3 regions of the Rossellomorea sp. DA94 genome follow, and region 1 is predicted to be linked to each of the others. Evidence: predicted binding sites of a transcription regulator. Region 1 holds the regulator's gene; each other region holds the start of a gene.

Region 1 (8,119 bases):
CTAATCAGCTCGGTCATTTTCGCTCTTGCCCATTTCGAGCCTGAGCATGTGATCCTGTATTCAGCAATGGGATTCACCTTTGCCTTTCTTTATGTAAAAACGAAGCGGATCCTTGTGCCAATATTTGCTCACGTGGCCATGAATACAACGGTCGTTCTAATGCAATCTATCTATAAGGACGATATCGAAAAAATGATGAATGAAGCTGAAAAAATACAAGGATTTATTGGAGGATTATTTCTATGAGGAGATCACCATTATTCTCGGGAGTGATCTATCTCCTTCTCGGTGTGCTCTTCACATACTTTGCTGTACAAAACGTACAGAATGATGAAGGTTGGGGATTTTTCACGTATATGCTGATCTTTCTTGCAACCCTGGACTTCGGTTCCGGGTTACGGATGGTCATGCTGCATTTCAAAATCAAAAAACAAATAAAGCACAAAAAATAAGGATTGATCAAATGATCAATCCTTATTTTTGTCTTCAAACTGTTCCATTTCAAGCTTCTGCTCCGCCTCCAATACTTTTTTGTATCCGATCTTGGAGATCCAGATGCTGACTTCATATAGTATGAAGAGCGGTACCGTCACCATTAGATGGGACACAATGTCGGGAGGCGTGATAAGGGCCGCGATGACCAATAAGATAAAGTAGGCAGCTTTCCTCATCTTCCCCATCATCATCGGCGTGATGATTCCTAACCGTGTAAGAAAAAGCATGGCTACGGGTAACTGAAAAAGAAAACCGAAAGGAATCGTGATCTGGAATAAGAAATGAAAGTATTCGTTTATCCCTATCACTTGTTCTATATTTAGGTTCGTTGATAAACCCATCATGAATTTCACGATATATGGAAACAAAATAAAATAAGAAAATGACAATCCACCTAAGAAAAGGAGAAGGGAAACTGGAATGTAACTCAGCGTCACTTTTCTCTCTCTTTCATATAAACCAGGGCTCACAAAAGACCAGACTTGAAAGAGAATGATAGGGGATGTCATGATCAAAGCAATGAACATGATCATTTCCATATAGATCTTGAGAGGATCTGTGATACGAAAGGCGTTCATGGTTAATTCTTTCGCTTCATCGGCATGCTGTAAGTACCTGATCAGCGGTTCTGCAAGAAAGAAGCTTACAACAACTGCTAACAAGAAGAAAACGACTACAAACATGAGTCGTTTTTGCAATTCTCCTATATGTTCATAAACTGTCATGTCTCTTTGACTCATGGCGTTCATCCTACTCTACTTAGCACTATTATTTTTTTCGTCTTCATCATCTGCTAAGCCTTTTGTTGCATTTTTAAATTCACGCAATGTATTTCCTGCCGCTTTTCCTAATTCCGGAAGTTTCTTAGGACCAAAAATAAGTAAAGCAACGACTGCTATTAATACGAGGCTACCTGGACCTGGCATAATGAGACACCTCCTCTTTTACCATTCTATCATAACGCAAATATGAAGAATTTTCTATTCTGTTATGATTCCATCTTGTGACATTTCCGTGTCATCCTCCGAGTAATGCTTCAAGAAGTATACGAGTGACTGAAGCTCCACCGCCAAGTCGATATGATGGACGCGGATATGGTCGGGCACCGTCAATCTCGCAGGGGTGAAATTCAGTATCCCCTTTATATTCGAAGAAACCAATCGGTCTGTGATATTCTGAGCAGAAGATGCCGGCACCGTCAGAATCGCTACTTCAATATCATGCCCCACAAGCTTCTCTTCTAAATCATCTAAATGAAAAACGGGTACGTCGCTGATTTGAGTCCCGACCTTCTTTTCATCCACCTCAAAAGCCATTTCGATCTTCGTATTATTATTCTTGATGAAATTATAATGAAGAAACGCCGTACCGAGATTCCCCACCCCGATCAGCACAACCTTCGTAAGGGCATCCTGATCCAGTGTCTTACGGAAGAAGGATAACAGATAATTGACATTATAGCCGTATCCCTTTTTACCCAATGCACCAAAATAAGAAAAGTCCCTGCGGATCGTAGCAGAATCAACTTTCACCGCTTCACTTAATTCCTTCGATGAAACCCTCTGCTTACCTGATGAGTACAGATTCTTGATAAATCGATAATATAGCGGAAGGCGCTTGGCCGTTGCCTGTGGAATTTTCGTTGTATCCTGGTTCATATTGTATTCCCCCACATCTATTCAAAACCTCTGATACCGCTTCCAAAATAGAAAGCATACAGATTTAATAAACTCTCCTACCCATCATACACTATATTTTATCCTAAGTGTACGAAGATTAATAGGTGTTTTATTGCCGTTCCCCTCTCAAATACGGTACACTAGCACTATGAAATAGAGGTGAAACGTCATGATTCTTTTACAAGTGAATCAATTAACAAAAAACTTCGGTGCAGATAATATCCTATCAAATATTAAACTTGAAATACAGACTAGAGATCGTGTTGCCCTTGTCGGCCGTAATGGTGCGGGGAAGTCGACTCTTCTAAAAATAATAGCAGGACACCTTTCCTACGATTCCGGGGAGATCACAAAGCCAAAAGGCGTCTCCATGGGGTATCTTGCCCAAAATACGGGTCTCGAATCGGATCTTTCCATCTGGTCTGAGATGCTGACTGTCTTTGAGGAATTGAAACAGCAGGAAAAAAAATTGCGATTATTGGAGCAGCAAATGGCCGATCCCTCGGTATATGAACAAGAGGAGGTCTATCAACGGGTATTGAAGGAATACGATCAACTCCAGGTTCTCTTCAAGGACTCCGGCGGCTATCAGTATGAAGCGGATATCCGTTCCGTCCTTCACGGATTGAACTTTGCCGATTTTGATTACGAAACCAAGATATCCACACTGAGTGGTGGTCAGAAAACCCGTCTTGCCCTTGGTAAGCTTCTTCTGACCAAGCCTGACATCCTTATCCTGGATGAGCCGACCAACCACTTGGATATTGAAACTTTATCATGGCTTGAAACGTATCTTCAAAGCTATGAAGGAGCAGTCCTGATCGTTTCCCATGATCGCTACTTTTTAGACAGTGTCGTCAATCAAGTGTATGAAATTTCCCGGAACAGAAGTAAGAAATACCCAGGGAACTACAGCAGATATCTTGAACAAAAAGCAGAAGACTTTGAGAAAGATCTCAAAATGTTCGAGCGTCAACAGCAGGAAGTCGCAAAGCTCGAAGACTTCATCCAACGGAATATCGCAAGGGCGTCTACCACGAAAATGGCACAGAGCCGGCGAAAGAAGCTGGAGCGCATGGATCGGATGGATCGACCACTCGGCGATGAGAAGTCTGCCAGCTTCACGTTTCAAATTGACCGGTCAAGCGGGAATGACGTCCTGCACGTCCAGGACCTTACCATTGGCTACGGGAAAAACGAGACGATTTCCTCCCATATCGATTTCTCTGTCAAAAAAGGGGACAGTATCGCCCTGGTTGGACCGAACGGAATCGGGAAATCGACGCTTTTAAAAACATTGGTGAATAAACTTCAGCCACTGGACGGCACATTTAAATTCGGATCCAATGTTTCCATCAGTTACTATGACCAGGAGCAAGCCGAACTATCATCGAACAAGACCGTATTAAATGAACTGTGGGACGAATATCCGATGAAGATGGAGAAAGAAATCCGGACGGTCCTCGGTAACTTCCTCTTTTCAGGGGAAGATGTCCTAAAGCCCGTTTCTACCCTAAGCGGTGGAGAAAAAGCACGGTTAGCCCTCTCCAAGCTGATGATGGAAAAAGGAAACGTCCTGATTCTGGATGAGCCGACTAACCATCTTGATCTGGATAGCAAAGAAGTGTTGGAAAATGCCCTGATTGATTATCCCGGAACCATCCTCTTTGTGTCACACGACCGGTATTTCATCAACCGAATTGCCACAAAGGTCGTTGAATTATCCAAAAAAGGCTCGACGGAGTATCTTGGCGATTACGATTACTATGTAGAAAAATTACAGCAGCAGGAAGAATTGGCGGCACTTGAACGCACGGAACAGGGTGAACAATTACAAGAGCCCACTCAAAAACGATCTCACAAGATTGATAAAGAAGCGAAAAAGCTCGAACGTCAACGAAAGCGCAGAGTCGAAGAAATCGAAGGCCTCATGGAAGTACTTGAAATAAACATACAGGAAAAAGAAGATCTCCTCTGCGATCCTGACATCTTTCAAGATCACGAGAAAGTACAGGAGATTAATGAATCACTAACAAAAGCGAAAGAAGAGCTTGATTCTTTATTGGAAGAATGGACAGAACTGGAAGAACTCCTTCAAGAAGAACAGTAGTCCACAGGATTGGGGATAACGATCACTCCCCAATCCTTTCTTATTCCACATTATTATCCACAGTTACAACACTTATAAAACGTTACTCAAAAGAGTTTTCCACAATATCCACAAAAACAGCCTGAGTTATCCACAGCATTTACCATTATTTAGGTTCTGGATTACTCATGTTTTTCACAATGTATACACACTAAATAAGTAGTTACTAACAATTTGTCCACAACCTGTTGATAAAACGTATGTTCGTTCCTTTAAAATCCTTCCCCCCTGACTAATTCTGTGCATTACTCACAGGATATCAACAAACAATAAAAAAAAGCTTGAACGATGTTTCGTTCAAGCTTTCCCTTTTAGAAATTCTCGATATCAAGTCCTGGATGAGCATTCATATCCATGCTTCCCCTTTTTCCTTGTTGGAATAACACTGTTCCTGCGGCTGCAATCATAGCAGCATTATCTGTACAAAGAGATAGGGGAGGAATGACCAATTCCGCTTCCATTCCCTCAAATGCTTCTTGAAGGGCAGCACGCAAGCCTTTATTGGCCGCAACTCCGCCAGCAAGTAATACTTGCTCCACTTCATACTCCTTCACAGCCTTAACCGTTTTCGTTACTAACACATCAATGACACTTGCTTGAAAGCTCGCGGCCAAATCCTGTGGATGAATGGTCATGCCCTTTTGTTTGGCATTGTGAAGCGTGTTGATAACCGATGACTTCAAACCACTGAAGCTGAAATCATAAGATCCTTCTTCCAGCCATGCCCGTGGCAGCTCAAGACTTGCTTCCCCAACATGTGCCAGCCTGTCAATATGAGGACCACCTGGATATGGAAGGCCCAATGTCCGCGCTACCTTGTCGTACGCTTCTCCGGCAGCATCATCGCGTGTTTCTCCGATGACCTCAAAGGACCCGTGATCTTTCATGAGTACAAGCTCCGTATGTCCTCCGGAAACAACCAGGGAAAGAAGAGGAAACCTCATCTCTTTCACTAAGCGATTGGCATAGATATGCCCTGCAATGTGATGGACCCCCACCAACGGTTTATCGTGGGCAAAAGCGAGAGCCTTGGCCGCGTTGACACCGATTAATAGTGCGCCTACCAAACCAGGTCCTTCCGTCACAGCGACACAATCTATATCCTCCATCGTCATCCCGGCTTGATCTAGCGCTTCCTCCAGTACATACGTAACCTGCTCCACATGATGACGCGATGCAATCTCAGGTACCACTCCACCGAATCGCTTATGACTTTCAATTTGAGACGAAACAATATTCGTCACAATCTCTGTTCCATTACGTATAATCGCCACAGCTGTCTCATCACAGCTTGTTTCAATTCCCAATACTACTATATCTTTTTTCATAAATTCACCCACATTACTAAAGCATCCTCTTGATTGTCCGAGTAGTACCTCTTACGAATCCCACCGTCTTTGAAACCGAGCTTACGATATAAGTGCTGCGCAGGCATGTTTGAAACCCTGACTTCGAGTGTCATTACGCGAGCGCCAAATTCAACCGCTATATCCATGATCTTGCGCATAAGACCTTCCCCCAAACCACGTCCCCGGTAATCAGGGAGCACGGCTACATTTGTGATATGGGCCTCATCCACGACCAGCCACACGCCGCAGTAACCCGCAAGCTTCTCTCCATCTTCTGCAACGAGGTAGGTGGACAGGTGGTTATGCTCAATTTCATTCAAGAAAGCGTCCCGGCTCCAGGGAATGCTAAAAGATTGATTTTCAATTTCCATTACCTCGTTTAAATCATCGACTGTCATAAATCGTATATCCATATTGTAACGATCCTTTATCATCTATTCAGATTTATTTTGGGCCTCCAGCCACTTCACTTCTGCTTCCGCCATCCGTATATAGTTGGGAAGCACTTCATGTGCCGTCATTTCTTTTAAACCCAGTCCAATATAAGCCAGTTCAGAAGGGCGGGGATTATGACTGACAAATGGTGCGATTCTTGCTTGATCTCCAAGTACTTCCTTAATCATGCCCTTATGGATGGAGACATCATTCCCGACAAATAACAACTCTTTATCTAATTCTTTTAACTTTGTCGCCCATTCGTCAAGCATCATGTTGCGATCTTCTTCCACGCAAACTAATCGATCTCCCTGAAACTCATAGAGTCCTGTGTATACCTGTCCTCTTCTGGCATCAAACAACGGAACGATAAACCCTTGAAAATATCGTCCGGATGAAGCCAAAGTAGCCAGGCTCGATACAGGGACAAGAGGGATATTCAATGACCATGCCAGGGTCTTGGCCAATGTGACCCCGATTCTTACACCCGTATAGGAACCGGGTCCATTCGCCACAACAATCTTCGTTAATTCCTTTGCCTCTACCCCACAGTCTTTTAACAACCGTTCGACAGCCGGCATGGCTCTCACAGAGTGGTTCTTTTTCATATACGTGATGTACTCCCCAATTACTTTATCCTCTTCAATCAAGGCAACCCCAAACGGATAATTGGAGGTATCTATTGATAATATCGTCATGACACAATCTCCTTACACAATTCACTATAACGATTTCCATGCGGCTTCAACACAATCCTTCTCTTGGAGTCGCCTTCCCGGTAAATCGACAAGCTTAATAATTCTTTTGGAAGCTGATCCTTTATTAAGTGAGCCCACTCTATGACGGTCACACCTTCTCCTTCAAAATATTCATCAAATCCCAAATCTTCAAAGGAATCGTCCAGCCTGTATACATCCATATGATAAAGAGGCAGGCGCCCCTTATATTCTTTAATAATGGTAAAAGTGGGACTGTTCACGGTTTTAGTGACACCAAGACCCTTGGCAAGTCCTTTCGTAAACGTTGTCTTCCCTGCCCCAAGATCACCTTCCAGCGTCAACACAGCACCAGGCTTTAATAGTCCTGCAAGCTTTTCTGCAAATTGGCCTGTTTCCTCCGGACTGTTTGTCATAATCTCAAACTGATTCATGTTAATCTCCTCAATCATCATTTAGAGTATAAAAAAACCTTAGGATCGTTTGTTACCCTAAGGGAGAATGTATATATGTAGTTTACCCTTTTTGGGGTATGAGAGTAAAGGTTCTGAAAAAAGACAATAAAAAAAACGAAACAACGTTTCGTTTGAATGAACAAAAATGGCGGTCCGGACGGGACTCGAACCCGCGACCTCCTGCGTGACAGGCAGGCATTCTAACCAACTGAACTACCGGACCAAAGTTTTTTCACGATAGTGAAAATAACTATCCATGCGTGACTCATGAAAGATTAGCGATAACCTTTGATAAAACAAGTCAAAAATGGTATTGCGGGGACAGGATTTGAACCTGCGACCTTCGGGTTATGAGCCCGACGAGCTACCGAACTGCTCCACCCCGCGACGATAAAAATGTTACTATCTTCTATACTACTATATGCACCTTCACAAATAAAGTGATTGTACAAAAAAGAATTGTTTCGCCTGGCGACGTCCTACTCTCACAGGGGGAGATCCCCCAACTACCATCGGCGCTGAAGAGCTTAACTTCCGTGTTCGGCATGGGAACGGGTGTGACCTCTTCGCCATTATCACCAGACGAATATTCAATTGAAGGATTGTTCCTTCAAAACTAGATAAAGGATTGATGTCAAGAAAGCCGAATATCGACCAATTGTTGTTCATATAAATATGACTCTTTGTGGTTAAGTCCTCGATCGATTAGTATCAGTCAACTCCACATGTCGCCATGCTTCCATCTCTGACCTATCTACCTAGTCATCTTCTAGGGATCTTACTCACTTACGTGATGGGAAATCTCATCTCGAGGGGGGCTTCATGCTTAGATGCTTTCAGC
Region 2 (8,119 bases), 1.5 Mb from region 1:
TGATTTTTGGGGAAACACTATTAGAATCCATGACAATCGGATATACTGACATACAATTGCACAATGAATAGGGACTGACGCCACTAGTGAGCTTTTCCTCCATTGGCATTGGTCCCTCTTCTATTGTCATGATTTAGTACAGGATTATTCAAAAGCTTTATTTACACGGGAGAATCCTATATAATTTAATACATACATAACTAAATGATTCGTTCCTATAGGAATGATAGGCTATTATATAAGTTAATGTAAATGTAGTTGATAACTTTTTTATCATAGATGAAAGTTAGATTTTTTGAAAACGGATAAGGAGAGAGAAAAATGATTTTTAAAGTATTTTATCAAGAAAGTAAAGCAGAAGTGCCTGTTCGCGAATGCACTCAATCTCTTTACATGGAAGCAGAATCAGAACGTGAAGTACGCCTGAATTTAAAAGACAAACCGTATAACATCGAATTCGTACAAAAGCTTGAGGGCGCTTTTTTAGAGTATGAAAAAAACCACCATTCTTTCGAGATGGAGCAATAATTAATGAAATTTGTAAAGAATGACCAAACCGCTGTATTTGCCCTTGGCGGTTTAGGTGAAATCGGTAAAAACACATACGGCGTACAATTCCAAGACGAAATTATCCTGATCGATGCAGGAATCAAATTCCCTGAGGACGAACTGCTCGGTATCGATTACGTAATCCCTGATTACACGTATCTCGTGAAGAATGCAGATAAAATCAAGGGACTCTTCGTCACTCACGGACACGAAGACCATATCGGTGGAATCCCTTATTTACTTCGAGAGTTAAACATCCCAATATACGGTGGGAAACTTGCCCTTGGTCTTATTAAGAATAAGCTGGAAGAACACGGGTTATTACGCAATGCGAAATTAAATGTCATCCAGGAAGATGATGTTGTGAAATTCCGCAAAACATCTGTAACCTTCTTCAGAACGACACACAGTATCCCGGATTCTTACGGTATCGTTGTCAAAACACCACCTGGAAACGTTGTTCATACAGGTGACTTCAAATTCGATTTCACGCCGGTTGGTGAGCCCGCGAACTTAACCAAAATGGCTGAGATCGGAAAAGAAGGCGTTCTTTGCCTACTGTCTGACAGTACAAATGCTGAAGTTCCAAACTTCACGATGTCGGAACGTAAAGTCGGGGAAAGCATCAATGATATTTTCCGTAAAGTAGACGGAAGGGTCATCTTTGCTACATTCGCTTCGAATATTCACCGTCTTCAACAAGTGGTCGAAGCAGCAGTGTTCCATAACAGAAAGGTTGCTGTTTTCGGAAGAAGTATGGAAGCAGCCATCACGATTGGACAAGAATTAGGATATATCAACGCACCTAAGGATACATTCATTGAACATAACCAGATCAATCGCCTTCCAGCGAATGAAGTGGCTATTCTATGTACAGGTTCCCAAGGTGAACCGATGGCGGCATTATCAAGGATTGCAAACGGTACCCACCGTCAAATCCAGATTCAGCCTGGTGACACCGTTGTCTTCTCTTCTTCACCAATTCCAGGGAACACAATCAGTGTCAACCGTACGATCAACCTTTTATATCGTGCCGGTGCAGAAGTCATCCATGGACCATTAAGTGATATCCATACTTCCGGTCACGGTGGTCAGCAAGAGATGAAGCTGATGCTTCGTCTGATGAATCCTACCTTCTTTATGCCGATACACGGTGAGTTCCGTATGCAGAAGATGCACGCTCAGCTTGGTGTCGATTGTGGCGTCCAACCGGAAAACTGCTTCATCATGGATAACGGTGAAGTCCTTGCATTAAGCAATGACTCCGCACAGGTAGCCGGGAAGATCCCTTCTGGAAACGTCTATATCGATGGAAGCGGGATCGGCGACATCGGTAATATCGTCCTTCGTGACCGCCGCATCCTTTCAGAAGAAGGCCTTGTGATCGTCGTTGTCAGCATCGACATGAAGGATTTCAAGATCGCTTCCGGCCCTGACCTGATTTCAAGAGGATTCGTCTACATGCGTGAATCTGGCGATCTTATCAATGAAGCGCAGACGCTCATTTCAAAACACTTGAACAAAGTGCTTGAAAGAAGAACGTCCCAATGGTCAGAAATCAAGAATGAAATCACAGATACACTTGCTCCATTCTTATATGAAAAAACGAAACGTCGCCCGATGATCCTACCGATCATCATGGAGGTATAAAACGAAATAAGAGGCTGACCCAAATGGGTCAGCCTCTTCTGCGTTTTATAGTACCTTTTTTTCAAACCGGTTAATATCCGTATCGGCACCGATGACAATAAGGATGTCCCCAACCCGGATCTGTTCATCGGCTTGTGGGGAAACGATGATATCTTTTTCCCGCTTTATCGCCACGATATTGATTCCGAATTGAGCACGGATATCCAAATCGATAAGGGAGTTTCCACTCAGACGTTCACTCGCGACAATCTCCACGATCGAATGTTCATCTGACAACTCCAGATAATCCAGTACATTATTTGAAATGATATTGTGAGCAATCCTTCTTCCCATATCCCTCTCCGGATGAACGACCTGGTTGGCCCCAATTTTACGGAGGACCTTTTCATGATAATCATTTTGTGCTTTCACGGTAATTTTCTTGACGCCGATTTCCTTTAACATCAATGTCGTTAGTACACTGGACTGGATATCATCTCCAATCGCGACAATGACATGATCGAAATTACGGATCCCCAAGCTCTTCAATACGGATTCATCGGTTGAATCCGCAACAACCGCATGTGAAGCAATGGAAGAAAATTCATTCACTTTGTCCTCATCCTGATCAATGGCCATGACCTCCATGCCTTGATCCGTCAATGATCGTACGATACTGCCGCCAAATCGGCCCAAGCCAATAACTACAAACTCTTTTTTCACCATGTATCCCCCCGCAGTCTCTATAATCTATATTTTAGCATAAAAAAAAGGAGAAAATGACATTTCTCCCTTCCCTTTTTTTGTATTTCATTCAAGTTCCAACTCGTCACTTGTTCCCCTTAACGTAATCCGCATCAAATAAGAAAAGTCTCATCAAGAGATAAAGAGAGGGAATCAGCAATAACAGTCCTGCGATAAAGACCACGACCAGTGCCATCCCCATCGTTGGATTCGTGACACTCGTTTCAATCGTGATAAAAGGTTTCAGGATATATGGTAAATGTGACGCCCCGTAGCCAAAGAATGCAAAGAAGAATTGCAGCATGACCAGGGTGAATGCCAGGCCAAAACTCCTTCTCCTATAGATAAAAAATGAAGCGCCAAGAAAGCAGACAAGGGATAATCCGAACATCCACCAGATCTCGATGGCGCTATTAAAATGCTCGGGATTGTGTTCTCTTAAAGATACGAAAACCAGTAAACTCGCTAAAATCGTCGGCGGGCTCCAGAATAGTGAAAACTTTCTCAGTTCTTCTCTTGAATCCAAATCCCCCGCACGATTGGCATAATAGGTCAGGAATGTAGCACTGATGAATAAGACCGATACGATGGACAGGACGACCACGCTCCATGAATAAGGACTGGTAAACAATTCACGGGCCAGGAATACGACCTTATCACCCTGCTCTTCCAAAAAGCCTCCTTCAGAAATGGTCAATGCCGTAGACAGGGAAGCCGGGATCAGTAACCCTGTTGCCCCGTATAAAAACAGGTAAACGATATTGTCTTTGGAACCATAGTTTCCGAAAGCATAAAAGCTTCCCCTGATGGCAAGCAATATAATCGCGATACTCCCCGGAAGCAATAATGCCGTCCCGTAGTAATAGGCCGCGTCAGGAAAAAAACCGACCAAACCGACAAAAAAGAAGACAAAAAAGACGTTCGTTACTTCCCATACAGGAGAAAGATATCGACTGATCAACACATTTAACGTATGCTCTTTCCCTTTCATCCTACCGTAAAAGGCGAAGAAGCCGGCTCCAAAATCAATCGAAGCCACTATCAGATAACCATATAGGAAAATCCACAGGACGGTGATCCCCACGATTTCCAAACTCATATTCATTCCTCCCCCTTAACAAAATCAATCGGCCCCTTCTTTATAAGGAGCCTCATCATGCTAACTCGCTTTTTTAGGAAAGCGTTGTTCCAATTCAGCTTCTGCCGGCTTATTTTTAAACATTTTAATCAATACAAAGACACACAGGATGCCGAGGAGTATATAGAGACCCACAAATAGCGCGAACGTCAAGCCAACCCCATCTGCCTTTGTTGCCGCTTCCGCCACCTTCATATAACCACGCAAAATCCATGGCTGCCGTCCGACCTCAGCGTAAATCCAGCCAAATTCGATGGCAAGCATCGCAAGCGGTCCACTCGCAACAATCCCCCATAGCAATCCTTTATTCCATTCATTCCTTTTTTTCCACTTCCAGAATAAGATGAATGCCCCGGCAATGAAGATACTGTAAAACCCGATGGACACCATCAAATCAAACAGATAATGGACCCATAAAGGCGGCCGTTCGTCTTCCGGAAATTCATTTAAGCCGATGACCTCTGTATCAAACGAACTTCCCGCCAGGAAGCTCAGGAAACCTGGTAATCGTATCTCATTATGGACTTCATTGTTTTCATCAAGCGTCCCGAAAACGATTAAATCAGCATTCTCTTCCGACTCAAAATGCCACTCTGCAGCCGCAAGTTTCTCAGGCTGATATTCAGCCAGGAACTTGGCCGACAAATCCCCTGCGAGAGCAGAGCCAAAAGCGAAAATCAACGCAGATACCATCGTTAAACGAAGGGCTTTCTTATGGTAGTCCCCTCCCTTTTTACGGAGGATCGCAAATGCTGTGATAGCTGCCAGTATGAGGGCAGATGTTAAGTATGCCGTCGTCAGTACGTGAAACACTTTGGTTGGTGTTGCGGGATTCAGCATCGCTGCAATCGGATCGATATTGATCGCCTTTCCATTTTCCAATTCGAATCCCTGTGGTGTATTCATAAACGCGTTCACCGTCGTAATGAATAGTGCTGAAGCCGAAGAACCGATCATCACCGGTATCGTCAGAAGCCAGTGAATCCATTTATTCCTGAATCGATCCCACGTATAAAGATAAATCCCCAAGAAGATGGCCTCAAAGAAAAATGCAAATGTCTCCATGAATAAAGGCAGGGCAATCACCTGTCCAGCGACCTGCATAAATGATGGCCATAACAAGGACAGCTGAAGCCCTATCGCCGTTCCGGTCACCACCCCGACAGCCACCGTAATCGTAAATCCCCTTGCCCATCTTCGTGCCAGCAAAAGGTAATGAGGATCATTTCGTTTGATCCCCATGAACTCCGCTATGGATATCATAACCGGAACCCCTACCCCAATCGTTGCAAAAATAATATGGAATGCAAGGGTTGTCGACGTGAGCATCCTGCTTAAAATCACACTGTCCAAAACCATTCTTTACTCCCCCTACCGAATTACTTTTTATCGTAAACAGCTCTTTCCTACTGTTTATCACTTATTGTTCATTATAAAACCTGCAGGTGAGTTTGTGAAGTATTGAACAATGAATATTTTGTGACGTTTTTCACAAAGATTTTTTGTTTTTTAGTTTCTCCGACATGTGTACGAAGCCGTTTCACCACCATTCCACAAAAAAACCCCACACACCAGTGCGGGGTCCTCAATACTTCACATTACATCGCGTCCAACATCCTGAACTGTGACTTCACCAGTTCAAAATAGTCTCCTTCCTGTTCCATCAATTCGTCGTGATTTCCAGACTCTTTGATTCTGCCATTTTCAAGGACAAAAATATTGTCGGACTCACGGATTGTGGAAAGGCGGTGGGCGATGATGATCGCGGTACGACCGTTCAGTAATTTCTTCAATGCATTTTGGATCTTAACTTCTGTTTCTGTATCGATCGATGCTGTCGCTTCATCCAGGATGATGATGCGAGGATTTGCCAAAAGGGCACGTGCGAAGGACAATAGTTGTCTTTCACCTACAGATAACACATTCCCCCGTTCCTCGACTTCCGTTTCGTAACCGTTGGATAACTTTTCGATGAACTCGTTTGCCCCGATGGCTTCGGCTGCCTTCAAGACCTCTTCATCGGATGCACCCGGGCGTCCGAACCGGATATTATCCATGATCGTTCCAGAGAAGATGAATGTATCCTGCAGGACGATGCTGATTTGACTGCGTAAGCTTGAAACAGATGCATCCCGTAAATCCACTCCATCAATCTTTACCACGCCATTTGTCGGGTCGTAAAATCGGCTGATGAGATTCGCAATCGTCGTCTTACCAGAACCTGTATGTCCGACGAGTGCAACGGTTTGCCCGGCTTTCATTTCCAGATTGATGTCCCTAAGTGCTTTACGTTTATCATCATAAGAGAATTCAACATGTTCGAATTGGATTCTTCCCTTGATATCGGTCAGATTCAAGGCATTTTTCTTTTCGTTTACGATCGGTTGTTCATCGAGGAATTCAAAGATTCGCTCGGATGAAGCCATCCCGATCAACAGCTGATTATACACCTGCCCTAGTCTTGAAATTGGTTCCCAGAACATGCCCAGATAGAATGCAAATGAGACGAATTCACCAAGCTCCAGGGATCCATTTTGAATGAGGTGAGCCCCAAACCAAATCAGGACGGCAGTTCCGATGGCATTCGTTAATTCCACCAGTGGTCGGAACATGGCATTTTTCTTTGTGGCCGTTCTCCAGCTATCGAAGGTCTCTGTGTTTACCCCATCAAAGAAGGCCATATTTTCCTTTTCCTGGGTGAAGGATTGTGTCACCCTGATCCCCTGGATGCTTTCATTCAAATGGGAGTTAAGTTTTGATTGCTTGAGCCTTACCACCTGCCAGGATTTGCGTATTTTTTTGCGCAGGCTTGTAGAGATGAAGAACATGATAGGCAAAATGACCATGACGGCAAGCGTCAGTTCCGGACTTAACGTAAAGAGTATCACGATGATTCCGATGAGCAGAATGATATCCATCAATAGATTGATGACACCGTTCGTGAAGAGCTCCTGCAGGGAGTTGATGTCATTCATGATCCGGACAAGGATCGAGCCTGCTGAACGCTGATCAAAGAAACGATGGGAAAGCCATTGAACATGACTGAATAAATGTTTTCTCAGGTCATATATGACCCCCTGACCCAATTGATTCATCCATTTGATCCTGAGGACGTTGGCTATATAATTCAAAACATACAGTCCCGCTATGACTCCCACAAGGGTAAAGAGAAGATTTTCATCTTTTTGCCTGATTGCTTTATCGAGTGTGTATACCCCGATCAGGATCGGGATGATCAGGCGGACAGCCGTTGTGATCAAAACGGTAATGATAGACAAGGGCAAGAGTTTTTTTGAATATGGTTTTAAATATGTCAGTAGCCGATAGAGCTGTTCCCAGTTGAATGGCTTATCGATCACTTGATCAGTTGAGTAATGGAACCTGCTCAGAATGGTTTTATTCACTTTCTTTTTTTCGCTCAATCTCTTTCACCTACCCTTCCTGAGTTTGTAATATTTTTTTCTGGTCTTGGTATTGAATGTCATAAATTCGCTGATAGGGTCCATTATTTTTCAGTAAGAAATCGTGAACCCCTCGTTCAACCACTTTCCCATGCTCCAGGACGATGATTTCATCGGCATGCTTAAGGGATGAAATCCGGTGTGCGATGATGAAGGTCGTACGATCGGACATGACTTCTTTCAGCGCTTTTTGGATTCTGAATTCCGTTTCCATGTCGACGGCGCTTGTAGCATCATCGAGAATGAGGATCGACGGGTCCGTGCAGATCGCACGTGCTATGGCAATCCGTTGTTTCTGACCGCCTGAAAGACCCAATCCCCTTTCTCCCAGTCTTGTATCATACCCATCAGGCAAATCGGAGATGAAATCATGTGCTTCGGCACGTTTTGCTGCTTCGATGATTTCTTCCATGGATGCTTCCGGTCGACCATAAGAGATATTGGCTTTGATGGTAGAGGAGAATAAGAATGACTCCTGTAGGACGAACCCGATATTTTGACGGAGTGATTTTAGGGAGTAATCTTTTACTTCCCTTCCGTCAATGAGGATCTCGCCTTTATCCGGTTCATAGAAACGTGTGATCAGCTGGGTGATACT
Region 3 (8,119 bases), 1.1 Mb from region 1:
TCGTCGCCATTCCCCATCTTCCTGAAGGACTGATGGTAGCAAACCCGGTAACGGCTTTTGCCGACGTCTTCCAGTATGGATTATACGCGGTCGTCTTCTCATTTTTACTTGTCACCATCTTTGACACGACGGGAACGATGATCGGAGTGGCACAGCAGGCTGGACTTATGAAAGGAAACACCCTTCCGAGGGCCAGGCAGGCACTTCTAGCCGATTCCATCGCGACAACGATCGGTGCGATGTTCGGGACGAGCCCGACATCCGCATATATCGAGTCTTCGGCTGGCGTTTCTGCCGGGGGAAGAACGGGATTGACAACCTTGACCGTATCGATCCTGTTTATCGCTTCCGCCTTTTTCGGGCCATTGGTCAGTTCCGTATCTGGGATCTCTGCCATTACGGCTCCTGCCCTGATCATCGTGGGCAGCCTGATGATGGGAAGCATTTCCCAAATTAAATGGGATCAGCTGGATGAAGCCTTTCCAGCATTCCTCATCATCCTGAGCATGCCTTTAACATCCAGCATCGCAACGGGGATCGCACTGGGATTCATTTCTTATCCTTTACTGAAAGTAGTGAAAGGACAATGGAAACAAGTACATCCACTTGTTTATATCTTTGCTGTCCTGTTCTTCTATCAGCTGGCGTTCCTGCCTCATTGATTCAGATAGATACTCGAAAGACCGTTCACAGTGAACGGTCTTTTTTAAATGAGCTGCGATTATATTCTTTTTACACTCTCGAGATTTCTATCATGGAATGCTAAACAATATACATCCGGCATCTCAAGTTCTCTCCAGAATTCCACATCATATCCCGCGTCAAAATAATTCATGATCAGGACCATAATATTTCCGTGGGTTCCAATCACCACGTTTTTACCAGTATATTCTTCCAATATTTTAAATATCCCCTCGACACCCCTCTTTTGAGCGGTAAGATTCGACTCTCCGCCTTCCAGTGCAAGGGAAGGATCAGCCCAAACCGATGAAATGGCTTCCTGAAAGTTTTCGACAGGCACCGAGGATAGTGTGCGCTCTCTCATCTCAGACACCAATGTAATTTCCTGATCGATATGCCGGGCTATTCCTTCTACCGTTTCAACGGCTCTTTTGTAGGGACTGGAACAAATCACGTCAATCCCTTCTTTTATCAGTCGTTCCGTCACCTTAAGAGCGTCCCTTCTTCCCTTTTCAGACAGGGGCCTCGTTAACTCTTCCGGCGTATAAATCGAGTGGGCATGCCTGACAAGATATAATTTAGTCACGGTCACATCCATTCACTCCTTTCTCTTAGACAACAATAAATAGGGCCGCCCGTTTGAACAGCCCCTGACTATTCGATATGTACTGCGTAGAAATCATGTCCTTACTTTTTTACTTTTCAAAAAGCCACAGGTGTATCTTCCATTTACTCGGGTATGAACTCCATCAACCATGAATCATGGTATACCCCTTCATGAAGCTCATGCTCCCGGAGTATCCGTGCTTTACTATATCCACATTTCTCATAACAGCGAATCGCTCTCGTGTTCCATGTCATCGGATCCATCACGAGGCGGTGGACTCCCTCCTTCTGAAGCAAGTATTCCACCACAGCACGAATGAGCTTTGTCCCGACTCCCTTATTCCAATAATCCGCCTCTCCGATGAATTGATCCGTACCATAAATCACTTCATCCAGATTCGTATAGCCGTAGCGTATCATCGTCTCATGATCGAGCTGGTAATATTGAAGATAACCGATTTCAATTCCTTCATACTCAACTAGACAACTCATGACACCCCTATCCGAGAAGAATTTCTCCTCCACCATCTCGGGTGTGAAAGGGCGATCCCTGCCTTCATAAAATTCCAGGACGACGGGATCCGTCAACCACCTTGAAAGCGTGTACTTATCCCCAGCCACTAACGGACGGACATTCAACTCCCCACTCACGACATTCATACATACAGCACCTCCATAAACAAACCTCTTCCTCTATACATTCATCACAACCACTAAAAAACCCTTCTTTTAGAGGGACGGACCTTGATTCCTAGAACCAGGTCCCAGGAATCAAGTCCGTCCCCCTCCAGTAACTTTGACAAATTTGTGAATCATTTCACAATAAATGTATGATAGGATGTATTTATTAATAGAATATCAGTGAGAAACGTGTTATGATTTGTTTGTGAAATACTTCACAATATCAACGGATTCAATCTTCCCCTCTAACCATCGGGAACGGATGTTACCAATCGCTAGGACAAATTATGAAAGAATAGGTGATGACGTATGACAGTCAAATGCACAAACAAAGTAGCTTTAATCGGTACAGGATTTGTCGGTTCCAGTTATGCCTTCGCTCTTCTCAATCAAGGAATCGCCCATGAGCTTGTGATGATCGACTTGAATAAGGAGAAAGCCGACGGAGATGCACGTGATTTAAATCACGGTCTTGCTTTTGCTTCCCCCATGAAGATTTCAGCCGGGGATTATCGTGATTGTAAAGACGCTGATTTGGTCGTCATCACGGCCGGAGCCAATCAGGCCCCCGGTGAAACCAGATTGGATCTTGTAGAAAAAAATGTGAAGATCTTCAAAAACATCGTAGACTCCGTCATGGAAAGTGGTTTCAACGGAATCTTCCTTGTCGCCACCAACCCTGTCGACATCTTAACCTATGCCACCTGGAAATTCTCCGGCCTGCCGAAAGAGAGAGTCATCGGCTCAGGGACGATCCTCGATACAGCCAGGCTCCGCTACCTGGTCGGCCAGCATTTCGATATCGATACACGAAATATCCACGCCTATATCATGGGGGAACATGGTGACACAGAGTTCCCGGTCTGGAGCCATACGACAGTTGGTGCAAGTCAGTTGAATGAACTGATTGATATGGACAGGGAGAACGTCCAGAAAGACCTCGATGACATTTTTGTCAATGTAAGGGACGCCGCCTATCACATCATCGAACGAAAAGGGGCCACGTACTACGGAATCGCCATGGGACTTGCCCGGATCACCAAAGCCATCTTCAATAATGAAAACAGCATCCTGACCGTTTCCGCCCTCCTTGAAGGAGAATATCAGGAACAGGACATGTATATCGGTGTACCGGCCATCATCAACCGGGATGGAATCCGAAAAGTTGTCGAACTTCCCTTGAATGAAAAAGAAAAGACCCAGTTCTCCCATTCTGCCCAAACGTTGAAAAACGTCATGAAAAAAGCGCTGGAATCTTAATGGGCTACCTTATCACAGCAGATTAGACACGCACGCCCACTCCCCCTCCTCATAAGATAAAGAGAATTCTTTATGAGGAGGTTCTTCTATGTACGATCACAGACAATTATTCCCTGGTTTTCCCGGGGGAGGACAGGGTTCCGGTGGTGGCTTCCCTGGTATTCCTGGATTTCCAGGCGGCGGTGGTTCAGGCAGCGGTGGTTTCCCAGGCATTCCCGGTTTTCCCGGTGGAGGACAAGGAGCACCAAGCTCACCACCCCCTACAGGCGGGCAGGGGGGACAAAACCAACCACCACCCGGTCCACCACCGAACTTCCAACCGCAAAAAACGGCACTTCAAGGAACGCAGGGTGGACCGAGCACCTTCGCAGTCGATCCGGGTGCCATCAGAAGATGCTTATTCCGTTACACGTATATATGGTTAAGAAGAGATGCTTTCTGGTTCTACCCGGTGTTTGTCGGGCGCCGTTCCATTGCCGGATGGAGATGGATCGGATTCACATGGGTGTACTTCGGCATCGATTTGGATAAAATAGAATCCTTTACGTGCGTGTAGGTGGCGCCATGCACTCAATCCCATACTATCGAACCAATCAATCGAATGGCATCATAACCGTGAGCGGGGAACATACTTTGTATGTCGATCCGGATCAAGCCCTCGTATCGATAGGCATTGTGACGAATGATAAAGAGCTTGAAGTTGCCCAAAACGAGAACAAGCAACTTTCCAATCGGGTCGTTCAGTCCCTTTTAAATAACGGAGTTCGCCGACAGGATATTCAGACGTCCACCTATCAAGTTCTTCCACAGTATCAATTTGAAGATGGAAAACAAACGTTCACCGGTTATGAAGTTCGACAAGTATTCAGGGTCACTGTTAAGTCGATCGAAAAAGTCGGAAAGATCATTGATGATGCTTTAAAGAGTGGGGCCAATCGAGTGGAAAACATTCAGTTCATTCAGTCTAACCCCATCGAATCCTACCAGCAGGCTCTCGCCTTAGCCTATCAAGAGGCATACCAAAAGGCACTCACATTATCCGGCCAATCAAATCAACAGCTTAATCCGCAGCCCAAATCCATTACGGAACAATCCCGGCCTTCAGCCGTTCCCTTTATGAACACCGCCTATTTAAAGGCAGCCGACGAAAGTACGGCCGTGGAGCCTGGTCAAATTGCCGTCACAGCCATCATCACAGTAGAATTCAGGACCCATTAAATAAACTGCCAAAGTAGAGAACTACTGAGGCAGTTTTTTTCTGGCATCCACTTTCCATCACTCTTACAAAATACCGCTTACCGACCTCTCTTCAAATCCCCATCCCTCACATAGGCAGCCACTTTTTCTGCAGAAATGGAGACTTCCTCATCACTCAACATCCTGACGCCCTGCTCGGCATATGCAGGCAGGAAGGTCATCCCTGTGAGGTTAGCCATCGCCTGTAATGGTTTCAGCAATTCACTCATGGAATAATGATTATAGCCTCCTGATTGGTAAGCCCCGGCAGGTCCGCCTGTTGAAGTGACAACCAGGAATTCCTTTCCAAAGAGCTTCGTCCCTTCCGAACCGTATGCCCAACCGTATTGAAGCACTTGATCCTGCCATTCTTTTAAAATGGCGGGAGTGCTGTACCAATAGAATGGAAATTGAAACACGATGCGATCGTGGGCCAGCAACAGGTGTTGTTCTCTTTCTACATCGATTTTCATGTCAGGGTATTCTTTATATAAATGATGGACCGTGATGTTCTCTTCCTTCTCCAGCCGGTCTGCTCACGCTTTGTTCATTCTGGATTCTTCAATGGCTGGATGGCCAACCAATACTAATGTTTTCAAATTCTCTCACTCCTTATTTGTATGTACAAATAATAACACATATTCATTTGTACATACAAATAATATCTTAAAAATTTTTATTTTTTATTTACCCTATTAAATTTGCAGGTAACTCAATCAGCTATTCACCAAGGGATTTCGATTTGCGCCCGCAGGCTTCCATGGCCGATAATACAGCCCCCTTGAACTGGTGTTTCTCTAAAGCAGCCACTGCTTCAATCGTTGCGCCTCCGGGTGAACAGACCGCATCTTTCAGCTCTCCTGGATGAGTGCCGGTTTCAAGGACCATTTTAGCTGCCCCAAGCACTGCCTGTGATGCCAGCTGATAGGCAAGATTCCTCGGAATTCCCTGGAGGACGGCTCCATCGGCGAGTGCTTCGATAAACATAAACACGTAGGCAGGAGAGGAGCCGCTCACTGCCGGTATTGCATCCATCAAGCTTTCCTCGATCTTTTCCGCCTTTCCGAAGCTTTCAAGGATTGCCTGGACATGTTCCAAATCGCTTTCTGTTATTTCTTCATTCACACAGTATGCGGTCATTCCTTCCCCGACAAGACTCGGAGTATTCGGCATCGTCCGTACGATTTTGGCAGAAGGGGAAATCTGCTCTTCCATCCATTCAATCGTGATTCCAGCCGCAATCGTAATGATGATGCTGTCTTTTTTCAAGGAATGTTTGATGGATTCGATCAGGTCCTTGTATTGATCCGGTTTCACAGCAAGGAACACAATATCAGAAAAGGCTGCTACATCCAGATTGTCATCCGTCGCCTTCACTCCAAATTTCTCTCTGACCATATCCAGGGTTTCCTGAGTCCTGGCACTTGCACGAACAGATTGTCTGTCCACCAGCCCGGACTTCAGTATCCCTCCCATGATGGCCTGCGCCATATTTCCACATCCTATAAATCCAATGGTTTTATCCATTTCTTTCACCTCTCGATTTTATGTAAACAGTCTTTAGCATCATACCAAACTTTCCCTTCTATTAACATGTTTCACCTCTTCACTTTAAAAAAAGGCCCCGGGAGACCACTCCACCCTGAGCCTTTCCATCATTCCACCAGCTTCCCGCAATGGGGGCACAGGGATTTAGAATAATCCTTTGGAATCTTTTTATGACAATGACTGCATGTTTTCACATACACCGGCTGATCGAACAGGTCTTCCGACATGCCGTATCCACTCTTGAAGGTCACCCTCATCACCCTGACCAGTAACCCGATGATTCCCCCGGTAATCAGTAAAGCCCAGATCATCTTGTGCGGACTACACGAAGGATCTTCTCATAATCAAGGTCGACGATTGGTTCATCCTCCTGTAACCTCTCCCTGATTTGGGACAGCAACGACCGCTCTCCATCAGATAAATTCTCAAGATCCCACTTTTTATGGAAGACTGTGTAGAGAGTCAGATCCCTGAGAAGCAGGAAATGGGGGATGCGCTTGACCCATTCGTCATCGATGTCACACTCCGTCAAATATCCTTTAAGAAACGCGATGAGGAATTTCCCCCCGAATCCACTGCGGGTTTCCAGGGTCTCATTCCGAAACTTCCACCATACTGAATAATATAACGGGATGGCCACGTCGCTTACAAAAAAGAATTGAGTACTGTCATCAAAGTCGAATACATGGAGATCTCCATCATGAAAAAAGAAGTTGCCTGGATGGATGTCCGAATGAATGAGTCCAAACGAATCACGTGTCTCTTTAAATCCTCTGATCGTTTCCTTGTTTTGATGTCCTTTACTGATAATGTCCCTGTCTTTATCACTCGTCAAATATTTCTCGTAATCAAGTACATCATCTTGATCCCACCGGTCACGCCCAGCTTCACCCTGCACATACCCCTTCGTTACCCGGTGCATATGACCGGTGAGTTTTCCCCATTTATAAAAAAGGTCATCATCAAATAAAGGATCATCCATCTTCACGGGTTTCCCGGGAGCTTTGTCAAATAAACAGACAAAGAAATGTGTATCCCCCGCCTCCAGTACTTCAACCAGGTTTCCTGCTTCTGAATCATTCACGAGTGAAACATTCACCCCATGTTTATGTAAGTAATTGATCCATTGCAACTCTGCTTCCACTTCCCCTTTTGAACGATGGGAACTATGAGTCAGGCGGAGGATATAGGGAATCTCTCCCCTGTGCACCTCATACACATAGTTTTCGAAATCACCAAGCTTCTTCGCATGATTTGTGTCGCAGCCGAAGCGTGAAGCTGCATCCTTTAATATATCCTCTGTAAAAAGTTCTTGAATCCACTTTTCCATTCTTTATCTCCTAGTCTATGACATGTTCATTTTTTCTTAAAAGAGCCACACGATAAGGGAACAGTTCTGCTGTCATGATACCTTCAGCTACAGTCGGATCTTCTTGCATGAATGCCTTTGCCTGTTCCTCGTCATCCGCTTCAAATACTACGATTCCAAAGGCATTTTCCTCTTCATTTAATGTTCTGCCGGCAAGGATCACTTTCCCATTGTCCGTCCATTCTTTCAAGCGTTCGAAATGACGTTTCACGATTTCTTCATCCCCGGTTGTCCAATTTGCTTCTTGATACAAGCGTGGGATCAACTTTAATACATAAATAAATTCCATTTCTATCTCTCCCTTCACCATGACATATACGACCTGCTCCGTCCATAATCCTTTATTCAGAAATCAAAAAGGCCGCTTGAGTTCGACTCAAGCGGCACTAAAAGGGTTAGTTCTCCTTCATCCAATCGTCCATCACCTGTATGATTTCATCCTGCTGTTCCCACACGGAAATACTCGCTTTCTTGTCACCCTTTTGTGGACCATACACTCCGAATCCTGCATGGTTGCCGCCGTCAATCTTATGGAAGGCCGCTTTAGACGGCAGCAGCTTCTTACTTTTTTCAATATCATCCCCTGTGGTAAGGCCATCGTTCTCTGCGTAGATGCTTAGGACCGGCATATCGCTCTTGGAGAAATCAGCCGAAGTGGTTGGATAGGAGGCCAGGAATATGACACCTTTCACTTCATCTTGATGATCATAGGTATACGATGCCGCAGCCACACCTCCC

Evidence for each region. The regulator Rex, encoded in region 1, represses fermentation and respiration genes when NADH is low (regulators of the CRP and FNR family bind a similar motif). The targets are predictions, from matches to a motif close to TTGTGAAATATTTCACAA.
Region 2: a site for Rex is predicted at 5,538-5,555, ahead of P8596_RS09190 (cytochrome ubiquinol oxidase subunit I). Genes of this name have one in related genera too.
Region 3: a site for Rex is predicted at 2,172-2,189, ahead of P8596_RS07285 (L-lactate dehydrogenase). Genes of this name have one in related genera too.

The regions. Positions count from the first base shown of each region.
Region 1 covers NZ_CP122397.1:282,119-290,237, reverse strand. Annotated here, with positions in the region: gene P8596_RS01660 (CPBP family intramembrane glutamic endopeptidase) at 1-246, shown strand, start outside; gene P8596_RS01655 (YdiK family protein) at 243-452, shown strand; gene tatC (twin-arginine translocase subunit TatC) at 468-1,235, opposite strand; gene P8596_RS01645 (twin-arginine translocase TatA/TatE family subunit) at 1,251-1,421, opposite strand; gene P8596_RS01640 (redox-sensing transcriptional repressor Rex) at 1,476-2,153, opposite strand; gene P8596_RS01635 (ABC-F family ATP-binding cassette domain-containing protein) at 2,344-4,284, shown strand; gene tsaD (tRNA (adenosine(37)-N6)-threonylcarbamoyltransferase complex transferase subunit TsaD) at 4,635-5,651, opposite strand; gene rimI (ribosomal protein S18-alanine N-acetyltransferase) at 5,648-6,085, opposite strand; gene tsaB (tRNA (adenosine(37)-N6)-threonylcarbamoyltransferase complex dimerization subunit type 1 TsaB) at 6,107-6,805, opposite strand; gene tsaE (tRNA (adenosine(37)-N6)-threonylcarbamoyltransferase complex ATPase subunit type 1 TsaE) at 6,802-7,257, opposite strand; tRNA gene P8596_RS01610 (tRNA-Asp) at 7,425-7,501, opposite strand; tRNA gene P8596_RS01605 (tRNA-Met) at 7,592-7,665, opposite strand; rRNA gene rrf (5S ribosomal RNA) at 7,745-7,861, opposite strand; rRNA gene P8596_RS01595 (23S ribosomal RNA) at 7,964-8,119, opposite strand, start outside.
Region 2 covers NZ_CP122397.1:1,755,973-1,764,091, reverse strand. Annotated here, with positions in the region: gene P8596_RS09210 (DNA-dependent RNA polymerase subunit epsilon) at 322-528, shown strand; gene rnjA (ribonuclease J1) at 532-2,199, shown strand; gene P8596_RS09200 (potassium channel family protein) at 2,245-2,904, opposite strand; gene P8596_RS09195 (cytochrome d ubiquinol oxidase subunit II) at 3,008-4,021, opposite strand; gene P8596_RS09190 (cytochrome ubiquinol oxidase subunit I) at 4,082-5,419, opposite strand; gene P8596_RS09185 (ABC transporter ATP-binding protein) at 5,659-7,482, opposite strand; gene P8596_RS09180 (ABC transporter ATP-binding protein) at 7,493-8,119, opposite strand, start outside.
Region 3 covers NZ_CP122397.1:1,366,619-1,374,737, reverse strand. Annotated here, with positions in the region: gene P8596_RS07300 (NCS2 family permease) at 1-662, shown strand, start outside; gene P8596_RS07295 (histidine phosphatase family protein) at 722-1,267, opposite strand; gene P8596_RS07290 (GNAT family N-acetyltransferase) at 1,411-1,947, opposite strand; gene P8596_RS07285 (L-lactate dehydrogenase) at 2,278-3,228, shown strand; gene P8596_RS07280 (hypothetical protein) at 3,317-3,784, shown strand; gene P8596_RS07275 (SIMPL domain-containing protein) at 3,793-4,446, shown strand; partial or broken gene P8596_RS07270 (NAD(P)H-dependent oxidoreductase) at 4,524-5,063, opposite strand; gene proC (pyrroline-5-carboxylate reductase) at 5,185-5,991, opposite strand; gene P8596_RS07260 (hypothetical protein) at 6,120-6,323, opposite strand; gene P8596_RS07255 (phosphotransferase enzyme family protein) at 6,320-7,342, opposite strand; gene P8596_RS07250 (YciI family protein) at 7,353-7,670, opposite strand; gene P8596_RS07245 (alpha/beta hydrolase) at 7,777-8,119, opposite strand, start outside.